3 regions of the Streptomyces sp. NPDC017993 genome follow, and region 1 is predicted to be linked to each of the others. Evidence: riboswitches for the same ligand, from Rfam matches in the RefSeq annotation. Region 1 holds a riboswitch; each other region holds the start of a gene.
The links. Region 1 has a riboswitch for S-adenosylmethionine ahead of thrC (threonine synthase). Riboswitches for the same ligand answer to the same signal wherever they lie in the genome.

Region 1 (4,283 bases):
CGAGACCGGCGAACAGCCCTCGGCCTGCGCGCCGAAGATCTTGTACGGCTTGTCCTCGACGAGGCCGAGCGCGATCAGCTCCTTGAGGCCCTTGTCGATCTTCGTCAGCTGCGAGCCCGAGGCGATCGGGATGACGATCTGGTCCGGCAGCTGCCAGCCCAGCTGCTCGCAGATCTCGTACGCCAGCGTCTTGGAGCCCTCGCCGTAGTACGGGCGGAGGTTGACGTTGACGAAGCCCCAGCCCTCGCCCAGCGGGTCGCCGATGAGCTCCGAGCAGAAGCGGTTGACGTCGTCGTAGTTGCCCTCGATGCCGACCAGGTCGCCGCCGTAGACCGCGGCCATGACGACCTTGCCGGCCTCCAGGTCGTGCGGGATGAACACGCAGGAGCGGAAGCCCGCGCGGGCCGCCGCGGCACCGACCGCACCGGCGAGGTTGCCGGTGGAGGAGCAGGACAGGGTGGTGAAGCCGAAGGCGCGGGCGGCCTCGACGGCGATCGCCACGACGCGGTCCTTGAAGGAGTGCGTCGGGTTGCCGGAGTCGTCCTTGACGTACAGACCGCCGGTGACGCCCAGCTCACGGGCGAGATTGTCTGCCTTGACCAGCTTGGTGAACCCCGGGTTCAGGTTCGGCTTGTCCGCGACGTCGGTGGGGACGGGCAGCAGCGGCGCGTAGCGCCAGATGTTGTCGGGGCCGGCCTCGATCTGCTTCCTCAGGCCCTCGGGGTCGCCGCTCGGCAGGTCGTACGCGACTTCGAGCGGCCCGAAACATTCCTGGCACGCGAAGATCGGGCCGAGGTCGAAGCGCTGTCCGCACTCGCGGCACGAGAGCGCCGCGGCGGGACCGAGAGCGACGGAGGGAGTGTTTTCGGTGACTTGCACAGCCATGGAGGCGAGGCCCTTTCTCCTCATCTTCCTCGCGGCGCATCTCGCCACGAGACGGATTTGGCACCTTCCCTAGCCGGGAGCCTCACGCGCGCGGGACATCAGCGTCCTGGCGGCAAGACCGGCTGGAGGGTTGCCGGGGCTTCAACGGGCCGTTTCCCTCTGCCCCTCTGGATGAGCGGTATGGCGCTGGGCCGAAACCCAGGCGTTTGTTCTGCGGTACCCCCGACATACGACGGTGATCCGCGTTGTTCAAGACTGTAACCGAAGGCAGTGACTGTTGAGATAGTCGTCCGAACCGCGAGATGGATCACACGGTCGTCGATCGGCGGCCACCGAGGAGATCGTAGACGTGCTGGAAGAAGTGGAGCGCTGGCTCAGCAGCCGCTCCTGGTCCGATGCCGACCGGCCGCTCGGCCGGCTCCTGGAGGCCAAGCGCCAGACGGGCCGGACGGTCAGTGTCGTACTGCCCGCACTCGACGAGGAGGCGACGGTCGGCGCGATCGTCGCGGCGATCCGCGGCGAGCTGATGACGGAGTCGGTGGCGCTGGTCGACGAGCTGGTGGTGCTCGACTCGGGCTCCACCGACCGTACGGCCGAGGTCGCGGCGGCGGCCGGGGCCAGGGTCGTCCACCGCGACAGCGTCCTGCCGCGGCTTCCCGCGCTGCCCGGCAAGGGCGAGGTGCTGTGGCGCTCGCTGCTCGCCACCAGCGGCGACATCGTCTGCTTCGTCGACGCCGACCTGCGCGAGTTCTCGCCGTCCTTCGTCTCCGGGATCGTCGGCCCCCTGCTGACGGATCCGGACATCCAGTTCGTGAAGGCGATGTACGACCGCCCGCTGGAAGCCGGCGTGGACGGCTCGGGCGCCGGACAGGGCGGCCGGGTCACCGAGCTGGTGGCCCGCCCGCTGCTGAATCTGCACTGGCCGCAGCTGGCCGGCTTCGTCCAGCCCCTGGGCGGTGAGTACGCCGCACGCCGCTCGCTGCTGGAGCGGCTGCCCTTCCCGGTCGGCTACGGCGTCGAGCTGGGCCTGCTCGTCGACGCGCTGCACACCGTCGGCCTGGACGCCCTGGCGCAGGTCGACGTGGGCGTCCGCAAGCACCGCCACCAGGACGGCCAGGCCCTCGGACGGATGGCCGCGGCGATCTACCGCACCGCGCAACTCCGCCTCACCCGGGGCCACTTGATCCGGCCGCGGCTGACCCAGTTCGACCGCGGGCAGGAGGGATTCGTGCCGCGCACGACGGACGTGGACACCGAGGAGCGGCCTCCGATGGCCGAAATCCCGGAGTACGCCGAGCGACGGGCGGCCTGACCGAGCTCCGTACGTTTGAGCGGATCTGTCGCGGGTTAGTCTCGCGGCATGGTCTCCGAGCGCAGTGGTGCCGAGGTTCTCGTCGCGTCCAATCGCGGTCCGGTCTCCTACGCCCTGGGGGAGGACGGCGTGCTGACCGCCAAGCGCGGCGGCGGCGGGCTGGTCTCGGGCCTGTCGGCCATCGGCCCGGAGACCGACGCGGTGTGGGTGTGCGCCGCGCTCGGCGAGGGCGACCGGGAGGCGGTGCGGCGTACCGGTGGGCTGCTCGCCGTGGACGACACCGGCGGACAGCGCGTCCGGATGCTGGACATCCCGGCGGAGGTGTACGCCGACGCCTACAACGGCATCGCGAACTCCGTGCTGTGGTTCGTGCACCACATGCTCTACCAAACGCCTCTGGAGCCTGCCTTCGATTCGGGCTTCCGCGCGCAGTGGGCGTCCTACGTGGCCTACAACGCCGCCTTCGCCGACGCGCTGGCCGAGCAGGCGGCGCCCGGCGCGGCCGTCCTCGTGCAGGACTACCACCTGGCGCTGGTGCCCGGCCTGCTCCGCGACCGCCGCCCCGACCTGCGCATCGCCCACTTCTCGCACACGCCATGGGCCCCGGCGGAGTACTTCGCGATGCTGCCCGACGACATCCAGCGGCAGCTGGCGGCCGGCATCCTCGGCGCGGACCACGCGAACTTCCTGACCGAGCGGTGGGCGCGGGCCTTCATCGGCTGCTGCGAGACGGCGCTCGGCGCGGACTGCGAGGCGCGCCGTCCCGGGGACGAGGCGCCGTATCTCCTGTCGGCCACGGCGGGAGGCAAGCCGCACAAGACCTCGGTCGGCGTCTACGGCCTCGGCGCGGACGCGGAGTTCCTGCGCGAGCGGGCGCACCGCCCCGATGTCGAGGAGCGGCTGACGGCGCTGCGCGGGCAGATCGGCGGGGTGGGGCGCAAGACCGTCGTCCGGGTCGACCGCACCGAGCTGTCCAAGAACATCGTGCGCGGGCTGCTCGCCTACCGGCGGCTGCTGACCGACCGCCCCGAGTGGCGCGAGCGGGTCGTGCACATCGCCTTCGCCTACCCCTCGCGCCAGGATCTGGCCGTCTACCGCGCGTACACCGACCAGGTCGGCCGGCTGGCCGAGGAGATCAACGAGGAGTTCGGCACGGCGGACTGGCAGCCGGTCGTGCTGCACGTCAAGGACGACTTCGCGCGCTCGCTGGCCGCCTACCGGCTGGCGGACGTCGCCCTGGTCAACCCGATCCGGGACGGCATGAACCTGGTCGCCAAGGAGATCCCGGTGGTCTCCGACGAGGGCTGCGCCCTGGTGCTGTCGCGGGAGGCAGGCGCCCACGCCGAGCTGGGCGAGGACGCGCTGAGCGTCAATCCGTACGACGTCAACGCCACCGCCGAGGCGCTGCACACGGCGCTGTCGATGGACGGCGAGGAGCGGGCCGAGCGCACCCGGCGGCTTGCCGCGGCGGCCACCGCGCTGCCGCCGGCCCGGTGGTTCCTCGACCAGCTGCGGGCGCTCCAGGCGTAGGCCGCGCGCTGCCCGGACGGGTACGCCCGCGCGCTCAGCCGGCGGCCAGCCGGTCCGCCAGCGCGCCGAGCAGCCCGACGACGCCTGCCGGGCCGTCCACGACCAGATCGGCGCGCTCCGCCAGCTCGGCGACCTCGTTGCTGCCGCTGCATACCAGCACGCCCGTGAGGCCCTCGGCGCGCAGCTTCTCCACGGCGGCGAAGGCGGCCAGATCGCCGAGGTCGTCACCGGCGTACAGGACGGTCTTGGCACCGGTCTCACGGACCCAGTCGGCGAGCGCGACGCCCTTGTCCATGCCCGGTGGGCGCAGCTCCAGGACCAGCCGGCCGGGCTCCACGATCAGGCCGTGGCGTTCGGCGAGCGAGGTCAGCGGGCCGCGCAGCCGGTCGAAGGCGGTCTGCGGGTCCGCGGCACGGCGGGTGTGGACGGCGAGTGCCCGGCCGCCCTTGAGCTCGATGGCGGTCTCGACCCAGGGGCCGTGCCAGACGCCGGTGCTCTCCAGGGTGGCGGGGAGTTCGGCCTGTACGGCGGCGACGCCGGGGTGCGGGGGCGCGGC
Region 2 (4,283 bases), on a different contig from region 1:
GTCCCGAAGAACTTCGACAGATAGCTCGTCTCGACACCGTCACCGATCATGAAGAACAACAGGCCGACGTAGCCCCAGACGAGCGGCTTGGGGATGCCGATCCTGTCGATCGGATGCCGCCGGTGCGGGGTCTCTGTGGGTGTGCTCATGCCTGTGTCACTCCCGCCGACGCGATGGGTATCTTCCGGCCGGTGCTCTTGACGGGGGCTTCGACCCCGGTGAACTCGTCGAGCGCGGTGATGTCGCGGGTAAGCGGGTCGAGGCCGCCGGCTACGTCTGCACGCAAGAGCTTGCTCCTCACTTCCTCGTGGATTGACGTGGACAGTAGCCATGAAGTTACGGTGCCGCAAGCGTTTACATCTCATTAAATGTGTGAAATCTTGGCTCGCGAATCACAGGAAGCGTTAGGGGAGGGTGGGGGAGAGCGGTCGGCTGGATCGCCTGGATCCTCGCGGAGGGAACCGTTCGGCGAGGTGGAGCCCGGCAGGGCCGGGCTGGGGGAGTGCCGCGTGCACTGTCTGCCGGGACGGCCCTACTCGCGCCTGCTGAGGTAATGCAGCCGCGCCGAGCCTGAGCGCCGCTGCCGGCTGACGTGGCTGCGCACACCTCTCGCGGGTGCGTACCCGCTATCGAGCCTCAGCTCCAGGCGTATGCGGCAGGCTGCAGGAAGCAGCGGCGAAGCCGTCGATGGCCGAGCTCGTCGAGCCGAGCGCTGCCGGGCCGTCACCTGGACGCCTCGGCATGAAGTCGTCCCGCGAGCGCTGTGTCAGTGAGAGCACTCGCAAAGGCAACTGGCAGACCAGGTAGGGATGTTGGTGATCTGGGTCCGGGTGCCGGTCGCGGCGATGACCCACAGGGACGCCGCGGGGAGAGCCGTCAAGGCAGGGCGAGGGCTGCACAAGCTCACGCGTGCTCCTTCGGCCGGCAGGGCGACTTCGTCGGCTGGGCTTCCTCCGCCGATCTCTCCGCACATGCTCACACGGTCGGTCGCGGGTGTCACCGCGTAGGCCCCGCTGTTCGCACGACCGAAACATCGCGTTCGCAGACCGAGGCGAGGTGTCCGGCCCTTCCGTCTCAGCCTCCGGTCGGCGGCGTTGACATCCCCTCCGCGGCCTGTCTAACTTACGGCGCATCTCGGTCATGAGTGTCAGCGACAAGCCCTGGCTGGCTGGCCGGCAACCCTCGCATCGCGGTGGGGTGCCCCAGGTGACGACCGGACCGGACGAATTTCGGTAAGCGCGAGGCCCCGCGGGGCGGACTTGGGTGTGGGTGACGGCGATGTACGCAGCTCCGGAGATGGCCGCATGGCGGCGCTACGGTCGCGTCGTGACGTCCGTGAACCGTCCGGTCGATCTGCTCCGCGTCAACAGTGCGCTGTGTAGCGCTTCCTGTCGTACCGTCCGCCACAGCTCGTCCGCGGACAGCTGCTGAAACGCTGACGTTCTGACGCAACTGACGCTCTGACGCCCCGAGGGCCCGGCCGTTGGTTGCGCACTGATCTCCCTGCCCCCGTACCGCTCGCTCCCGTGCGCTGCGGCGCGTGCCGAGCCGTGTCTCCGCACCGTGCCGTTGTCGCCTTGGCGGCCGGGGGTGTCCATACCTGCTGGAGTCCTCCATGAGTGAACGTGTCGGCTCTGCTGTGTCCTCCGGCTCAGCACCCCCCATCGAGGCGGTACCCCGCCCCGAGCCCTCCCCGGCCGAACCGCCTCGGCCGCCGGCGCCGCAGCGGGTGCTTCCGCTGCGGCGCCCCGGCCGGTGGATCGCCACGGCGATCGTGCTGGTGCTGGTCGCCCAGATCGTGCACGGGCTGATCACCAACCCCTTCTACCAGTGGGACCGTTTCCTGTACTGGTTCGTGCGTCCCACGATCCTCGACGGCCTGTGGGTCACCCTCGAAGTGGCGGCATACAGCGCGGTGTTGGGGCTGGTCGGCGGTGTTCTGCTCGCGCTGGCCCGGCTCTCCGGGAGTCCGGTGCTGCGCGCGATCAGCTGGACCTACGTCTGGCTGCTCCGCTCGGTGCCGCTGATCGTCGTGCTGCTGTTTCTCTACAACTTCAGCGCCCTCTACAAGACGCTCAGCCTGGGGGTGCCTTTCGGTCCCGCCTTCTTCACCTTCGACGAGTCACGGCTCGCCACCGACATGGTCGTCGCCGTCATCGGCCTCAGCCTCAACGAGGCGGCCTATGCGGCGGAGGTCGTCCGCGGCGGCCTCCTCTCCGTCGACCAGGGGCAGCACGAGGCGTCGGCCGCGCTCGGCCTGCCGAAGGGCTACCAGTTCACGAAGATCGTCTTTCCGCAGGCCCTGCGCTCCATCACCCCGAACTACGTCAACCAGCTGATCGGCCTGATCAAGAGCACCTCGCTGGTGTTCTATGTGTCGCTGCTGGACCTGTTCGGCTCCGCGCAGAGCATGGGTGCCACCTACCCCGGCGACATCGTGCCGTTGCTGCTCGTCGCCACCGTCTGGTACCTGATCCTCACGAGTCTCGTGTCCATCGTCCAGTTCTACGTCGAGCGGTATTACGCCCGGGGCGCCACGCGCAGCCTGCCGCCGACCCCGTTGCAGAAGCTGCGGGCCGGTCTGAGCGACCTGCGGGCCCGCATACGCAGGGAGACCGCCGTATGAGCACCGAGACCACCAACACCGCCCGGGCCGCCACGCCCACCAGGACCGCCGAGATCCTCGCGACGAGCCCCGCCACCGTCGAAGTGCATGACGTGCACAAGTGGTACGGCGCCCACCAGGTCCTCGACGGCGTCGAGTTGACCGTACGGCCGGGCGAAGTGACCGTCATCCTGGGGCCGTCCGGCTCCGGCAAATCCACGCTGCTGCGGGTGATCAACCACCTGGAGAAGCCCGAGATCGGCCATGTCAGCGTCAACGGCGAGCTGATCGGCGTACGCCGCCACGGCGAGCGCCTGAAGGAGCTGAGCGAACGGGTCATCCTGACGCAGCGCAGCCGTATCGGGTTCGTCTTCCAGAATTTCAATCTCTTCCCGCACCTCACCGTGCTGGACAACGTGGCCGCCGCCCCGGCCGCGACCGGCAGGCTGAGCAGGCCGGAGGCCCGGGACCTGGCGCGCGAACTCCTCGGCAGGGTGGGGCTCGCCGACCGGACCGGTGCCTACCCGCGGCAGTTGTCCGGCGGCCAGCAGCAGCGCGTGGCCATCGCCCGCGCTCTGGCCTTGCGTCCCGGAGTCATCCTCTTCGACGAACCCACCTCCGCGCTCGACCCCGAACTCGTCGGCGAGGTGTTGGCCGTCATCAAGGATCTGGCCACCAGCGGCACCACCCTGGTCGTCGTCACCCACGAGATCGGCTTCGCTCGCGAGGTCGCCGACCGCGTGGTCTTCATGGACGGCGGCCGGATCGTCGAACAGGGCCCGCCCTCAGAGGTACTCGACCACCCCAAGCACGAGCGGACCAGGGACTTCCTGAGCAAGGTGCTCTGATCCCGCCGCTCGCCCCGAGCCCGCGGCCCGCCGGGTCCGCGTCCCCCACACCTTCACCACGCCCTCAGCGCATACCGAATAAGGACAGCCATGCCTCCCCTCAGCCTTCGCAGCCGACTCCTCCGAGGTCTCACCGCGGGAACCGCCGTCGCCTCCCTCGCCGCCGGGCTCGCCGCGTGCGGGGGCGACAGCGACGCGTCCACCCACCCCGACAGCGCCGCGGACGGAACCGTCACCGTCGGTGCGGTCTCCAACGGGGCCGCCAAGGAGACCGAGCTCAAGGTGTCCGAGGTGAAGTCCATCAGCGCCAAGCTGCCCGCCTCCGTGGCCAAGAGCGGCAAGCTGGTGATCGGTGTCGGTGCCCTGCCCTCGGGCTCCGCTCCACTGACCTACGTGGGCGACGACCAGAAGACCCTCACCGGCTCCGAACCCGACTTCGGCCGGCTGGTGGCCGCGGTGCTCGGCCTCGAGCCGGAGCTGAAGAACTTCACTTGGGAAAACCTCTTCGTAGGTGTCGACAGCGGCAAGGTCAACCTCGCAGTCTCCAACGTCACCGATACCGAAGAGCGCAAGAAGAAGTACGAGTTCGCCTCCTACCGGCAGGACAACCTCGCCTTCGAGGTGGCCAAGGCGAGCAAGTGGAAGTTCGACGGCGATTACAAGGGTCTCGCGGGGAAGACCGTCGCGGTCGGCGCCGGCACCAACCAGGAGAAGGTCCTGCTGGAGTGGAAGGCCAAGCTGGAGAAGGAGGGCAAGAAGCTCACCGTCAAGCACTTCCAGGAAAGCAACAGCACCTACCTGGCGCTGAGCAGCGGGCGGATCGACGCCTA
Region 3 (4,283 bases), on a different contig from region 1:
CCTCGCCACGGTGTTCTCGCGGGTCACGAATGTGCTGATCGGCGTGTGCTGCACGGTCTTCCTGATCGGCCCGGCCTCCGGCTTCAACCGGATGTACGGCATGGGCGACGCCCTGCTCCAGGCCCAGACCGCCTACTTCGAGCGGTGGGGCGTGATCCCCGTCGACCTGTGGAGCGGCTCGGCCGCGGCGCTGGCCACCCCGCTCAGTGCCCTCTTCGTCCACGGCAGCTGGCTGCACCTGCTCGGCAACATGCTGTTCCTGTACGTCTTCGGCGGGATGACCGAGGCGCGGATGGGCCGGCTGTCGTTCGCCGCCTTCTACATCGCCACCGGCTATCTGGCCCTGCTCGGCTACGCGGCCGCGCACGCGACGTCCGCCCAGACCCTGGTGGGCGCGTCCGGTTCGATCTCCGGGGTCCTGGGGGCCTTTCTCTACCTCTTCCCCAAGGCCCGGGTGACCAGCCTCTTCCCGTTCCTGTTCTTCCTGCCGCTGCGCTTCCCCGCCTGGATCGTGCTGCTGTTCTGGTTCGGCCTGCAGTGGCAGGCGGCGCGGCACGATCCCGGCGGCCCGGGGGTCGCCTACCTCGCCCATGTGGTGGGATTCGCGCTCGGGTTCCTGTACGCGTGGGTGCGCTACGGGAGAGATAGTGTGGAGGCCAACCGGGGGAACGCACCGGCGACCGAGGGAGAGAGCCAGCCGTGATCACGTCGATCGTGCTCATCAAGACCAGCGTGGACCAGATCCCGGAGATCGCCGAGAAGATCGCCGCGCTGGAGGGTGTCAGCGAGGTCTACTCCGTCACCGGTGCGCACGACCTGATCGCGATGGTGCGGGTGGCCGCGCACGACGACCTCGCCGAGGTCATCCCCGGCCGGATCAGCAAGGTGCCCGGCGTCGCCTCCACCGAGACGCACATCGCCTTCCGCACCTACTCCCAGCACGACCTCGAAGCGGCCTTCGCCATCGGCCTGGACGCCTAGGGAGCGTCCGGCCGGCGGCGAAGACCGCCCGGTCCCGCCGTCAGGCGGACGTGTCGGGCACGCAACGCCCGTCCTCGGTGCGGTAGTTCCAGCGCGCACCGTCCGCCACCAGTTCCTTGACGGCCCGCACGAACCGCTCGACGTGCTCGTCGGGCGTCCCCGCGCCGAAGCTGACCCGGATGGCGTTCAGCGACCGCTCCCCCGGCGCCGCCTCCGGCGCACCGCACTCGCCCGGCTCCTGCGGTTCGCTGCCCAGCAGGGTCCGCACGAGCGGGTGAGCGCAGAACAGACCGTCGCGGACGCCGATGCCGTACTCGGCCGACAGCGCCGCCGCGAAGTGCGAGCTGTTCCAGCCCTCGATGACGAACGACAGGACGCCCACCCGCGGCGCATCCTCCCCGAAGAGCGAGAGCACCTTCACCTCGGGCACCTCGGCCAGGCCCTCCCGGAGGCGGGCGATCAGCGCCTGCTCGCGGGCGACCAGGCTCTCGAACCCTGCCTCGGTCAGCGCCTGGCAGGCGGAGGCGATGGAGTAGGCACCGATGACATTGGGCGAGCCGGCCTCGTGCCGGGCCGCGGTGGTGTGCCACTCGACGTCCACCCCGCCGTCCGCACGCCGCGAGACCTTACGGCTCGCGCCACCGCCCGCGAGGTACGGCTCCGCGGTCTGCAGCCAGTCCGCGCGGCCGGCCAGCACTCCGGCGCCGAACGGGGCGTACAGCTTGTGCCCGGAGAAGGCGACCCAGTCCACGTCCAGGGCGGCGATGTCGATGGGGTGGTGCGGCGCGAGCTGTGCCGCGTCCAGCACGATGCGGGCGCCGTGCGCGTGCGCCGCGGCGGCCAGCTCCCGCACCGGCCACAGCTCACCGGTCACGTTCGAGGCCCCCGTCACGCACACCAGCGCCGGGCCGGTCCCTGCTGCCGCCCGGCCGGCCAGGGCCTTCTCCAGGGTCTCCACCGCCTGCCGCGGGGTGCGCGGCGCGTTCAGGTACGTCACGGCGGTGTCCGCCCGCTGCTCCCACGGCAGCAGCGAGGCGTGGTGCTCGGTCTCGAAGACGAAGACCTCGGTGCCGCGCGGCAGGGCGGCCGCCAGCAGGTTCAGCGAGTCGGTCGTCGAACGGGTGAAGACCACCTGGTCGTCGGCGCGGCAGCCGAGGAAGCCGGCGATGGTGGCGCGGCTGTTCTCGAACAGGTCGGTGGACAGCTGCGAGAGGTACCCGGCACCGCGGTGCACGCTGCCGTAGTACGGCGCGTAGCCGGCCACGTCGTCCCAGACCCGCTGCAGCGTCGGCGCGCTGGCGGCGTAGTCCAGCGCGGCGTAGTCGACCTCACCACCCGTCACGAGCGGCACCAGGATATCCCGGCCCAGAACAGGCAGCGGGGCACAAAGCGAACGGTCGGCGGCGACGGCGGAAACAGACATGGCGAACTCCCCTGGGAGATAAGCGAATTCGCTGCGAAATGGGCGTGGGCAAAAGGAGCCACGGCGGCGCAGCGCAAAGAGAAAAGGGTGCGGAAAAGGGGCCGTCGGGCCCTATCGCATTCGCTGAATCACGGAGAGATCTCCCTCGACAACCAGGATCCCTGGCGAGGGATCCGCGCTTGCCACAGACCTCGCTGCCTGCGGCCTGGTCATCACCCGGGGCACCCCGCCACGGAAGGAGGGTTGCCGGACAGCGGGCCGGGGCCTGCATCGCTGTCACTCGTGACCTGCGCAGAATCATGCCACACCGGCGGAACGGCGCAAGACCCGGTCCGAAGGACGGACCGAGTCCCGCGTCACACCGCGCGCCGGGTCAGGCGTTGCTGGCGGCCACCCAGCGCTCCAGGGCCCGCTTGGCCGCCCCCGAGTCGATCGACCGGGCGGCCTTGTCGATGCCCGCCCGGATCTGCTCCGCCAAGGGCGCGTCGGAGGGCTCCAGGGCCACCAGGGCGGCCGCGGAGTTCAGCAGCACCGCGTCGCGTACTGGCCCGGTCTCGCCGTCCAGCAGCCGGCGGGCCACATCGGCGTTGTACGACGCGTCCGCGCCGCGCAGCGCCTCCACCGGCACCAGCGGGATCCCGACGTCCCTGGGGTCGAAGGGCTCCTCGCGCACCGCGCCGTCCCGCACGATCCACACCCGGGAGGTCGCCGTCGTCGTCAGCTCGTCCAGCCCGTCGTCGCCGCGGAAGACCAGCGCCGACGAGCCGCGCTCGGCGAGCACCCCGGCGAGGATCGGGGCCATCCGGGCGTCCGCCACACCGGTCGCCTGCGCGCGGACCTTCGCCGGGTTGGTCAGCGGGCCGAGCACGTTGAACGTGGTACGGATACCCAGCTCGCGCCGCGCGGGCGCGACATGCCGCAGCGACGGGTGGAACTTCACCGCGAAGCAGAAGGTGATGCCCGCCTCCTGGGCGACCTCGGTGACCCGCTGCGGGGTGAGATCGAGGTTGACCCCGAGCTTCTCCAGCACATCGGACGCGCCGCTGGCGGACGAGGCCGCGCGGTTGCCGTGCTTGACGACCTTCGCGCCGGAGCCGGCCACCACGATCGCGGACATCGTGGAGATATTGACCGTCTTGGCGCCGTCGCCGCCGGTGCCGACGATGTCGACGCTGGGCCCGGGGACCTCGATCAGCCGGGCGTGCCGGTACATCGTCCGCACCAGCCCGGAGATCTCCGCGACGGTCTCGCCCTTGGCCCGCAGTGCCACCGCGAACCCGGCGATCTGTGCGTCGCTGGCCTCGCCCCGCATGATCCGGTCCATCGCCCACGCGGTGTCGTCCGCGGCTAGGTCACGGCCGTCGAGCAGGGCATTCAGCAGGTCCGGCCAGGTGTGGGCCGCCACGCTGTCGCCGCCGACCGGGGTCACAACGTTCATGGTCCACACTCCTGGATCGTCTCCTGCTTATGCCGTCAGCCTACCGAGGCCCCGGCAGGCCGGAGGGCCCCGTCCATTCGTCGGACGGGGCCCTCTGGGTGGCGTACTACCTGCCGTGGCTACACGGCGCTGCGGGGATCAGTGGTGGCCGTGGCCACTGGTGATCTCCTTGTACTCCTCGGCCGTCGGCTTCGGAATGACGCTGTCCTCGCCGTAGTACGACTTCGACAGCTTGGCGCGCAGCTTCTGCCCCCGCGACACCTTGCGGGCGACGCCGTTCTCGTCGACCTCGGGGCCGAGCTCCAGGGGCTTGGGCTGCTCGTGCTGCGTGAGCGTGTGCAGCTGCTCCTGGTCGAGCGGCTCGTGGACCTCGATGAACTCACCGTGCGGCAGGCGCTTGATGATGCCGGACTCGCGCCCGTGCAGCACCTTGTCCTTGTC

Region 2: linked by a shared signal. The riboswitch ahead of ACH4FH_RS12530 (amino acid ABC transporter permease) and the one ahead of thrC (threonine synthase) in region 1 are both predicted to bind S-adenosylmethionine.
Region 3: linked by a shared signal. The riboswitch ahead of ACH4FH_RS14185 (aminotransferase class V-fold PLP-dependent enzyme) and the one ahead of thrC (threonine synthase) in region 1 are both predicted to bind S-adenosylmethionine.

What each region holds. Positions count from the first base shown of each region.
Region 1 is NZ_JBIRGO010000005.1:22,184-26,466, reverse strand. Features, by position in the region: gene thrC (threonine synthase) at 1-885, opposite strand, end outside; SAM riboswitch class I at 903-1,063, opposite strand; gene ACH4FH_RS09785 (glucosyl-3-phosphoglycerate synthase) at 1,235-2,197, shown strand; gene ACH4FH_RS09780 (trehalose-6-phosphate synthase) at 2,246-3,727, shown strand; gene otsB (trehalose-phosphatase) at 3,762-4,283, opposite strand, start outside.
Region 2 is NZ_JBIRGO010000006.1:131,544-135,826, reverse strand. Features, by position in the region: gene ACH4FH_RS12540 (MFS transporter) at 1-149, opposite strand, end outside; gene ACH4FH_RS12535 (hypothetical protein) at 146-286, opposite strand; SAM riboswitch class IV at 1,137-1,245, shown strand; gene ACH4FH_RS12530 (amino acid ABC transporter permease) at 1,616-2,626, shown strand; gene ACH4FH_RS12525 (amino acid ABC transporter ATP-binding protein) at 2,623-3,453, shown strand; gene ACH4FH_RS12520 (ABC transporter substrate-binding protein) at 3,544-4,283, shown strand, end outside.
Region 3 is NZ_JBIRGO010000007.1:7,016-11,298, reverse strand. Features, by position in the region: gene ACH4FH_RS14195 (rhomboid family intramembrane serine protease) at 1-703, shown strand, start outside; gene ACH4FH_RS14190 (Lrp/AsnC family transcriptional regulator) at 700-981, shown strand; gene ACH4FH_RS14185 (aminotransferase class V-fold PLP-dependent enzyme) at 1,022-2,404, opposite strand; SAM riboswitch class IV at 2,575-2,692, opposite strand; gene trpD (anthranilate phosphoribosyltransferase) at 2,778-3,842, opposite strand; gene ACH4FH_RS14175 (cytochrome bc complex cytochrome b subunit) at 3,981-4,283, opposite strand, start outside.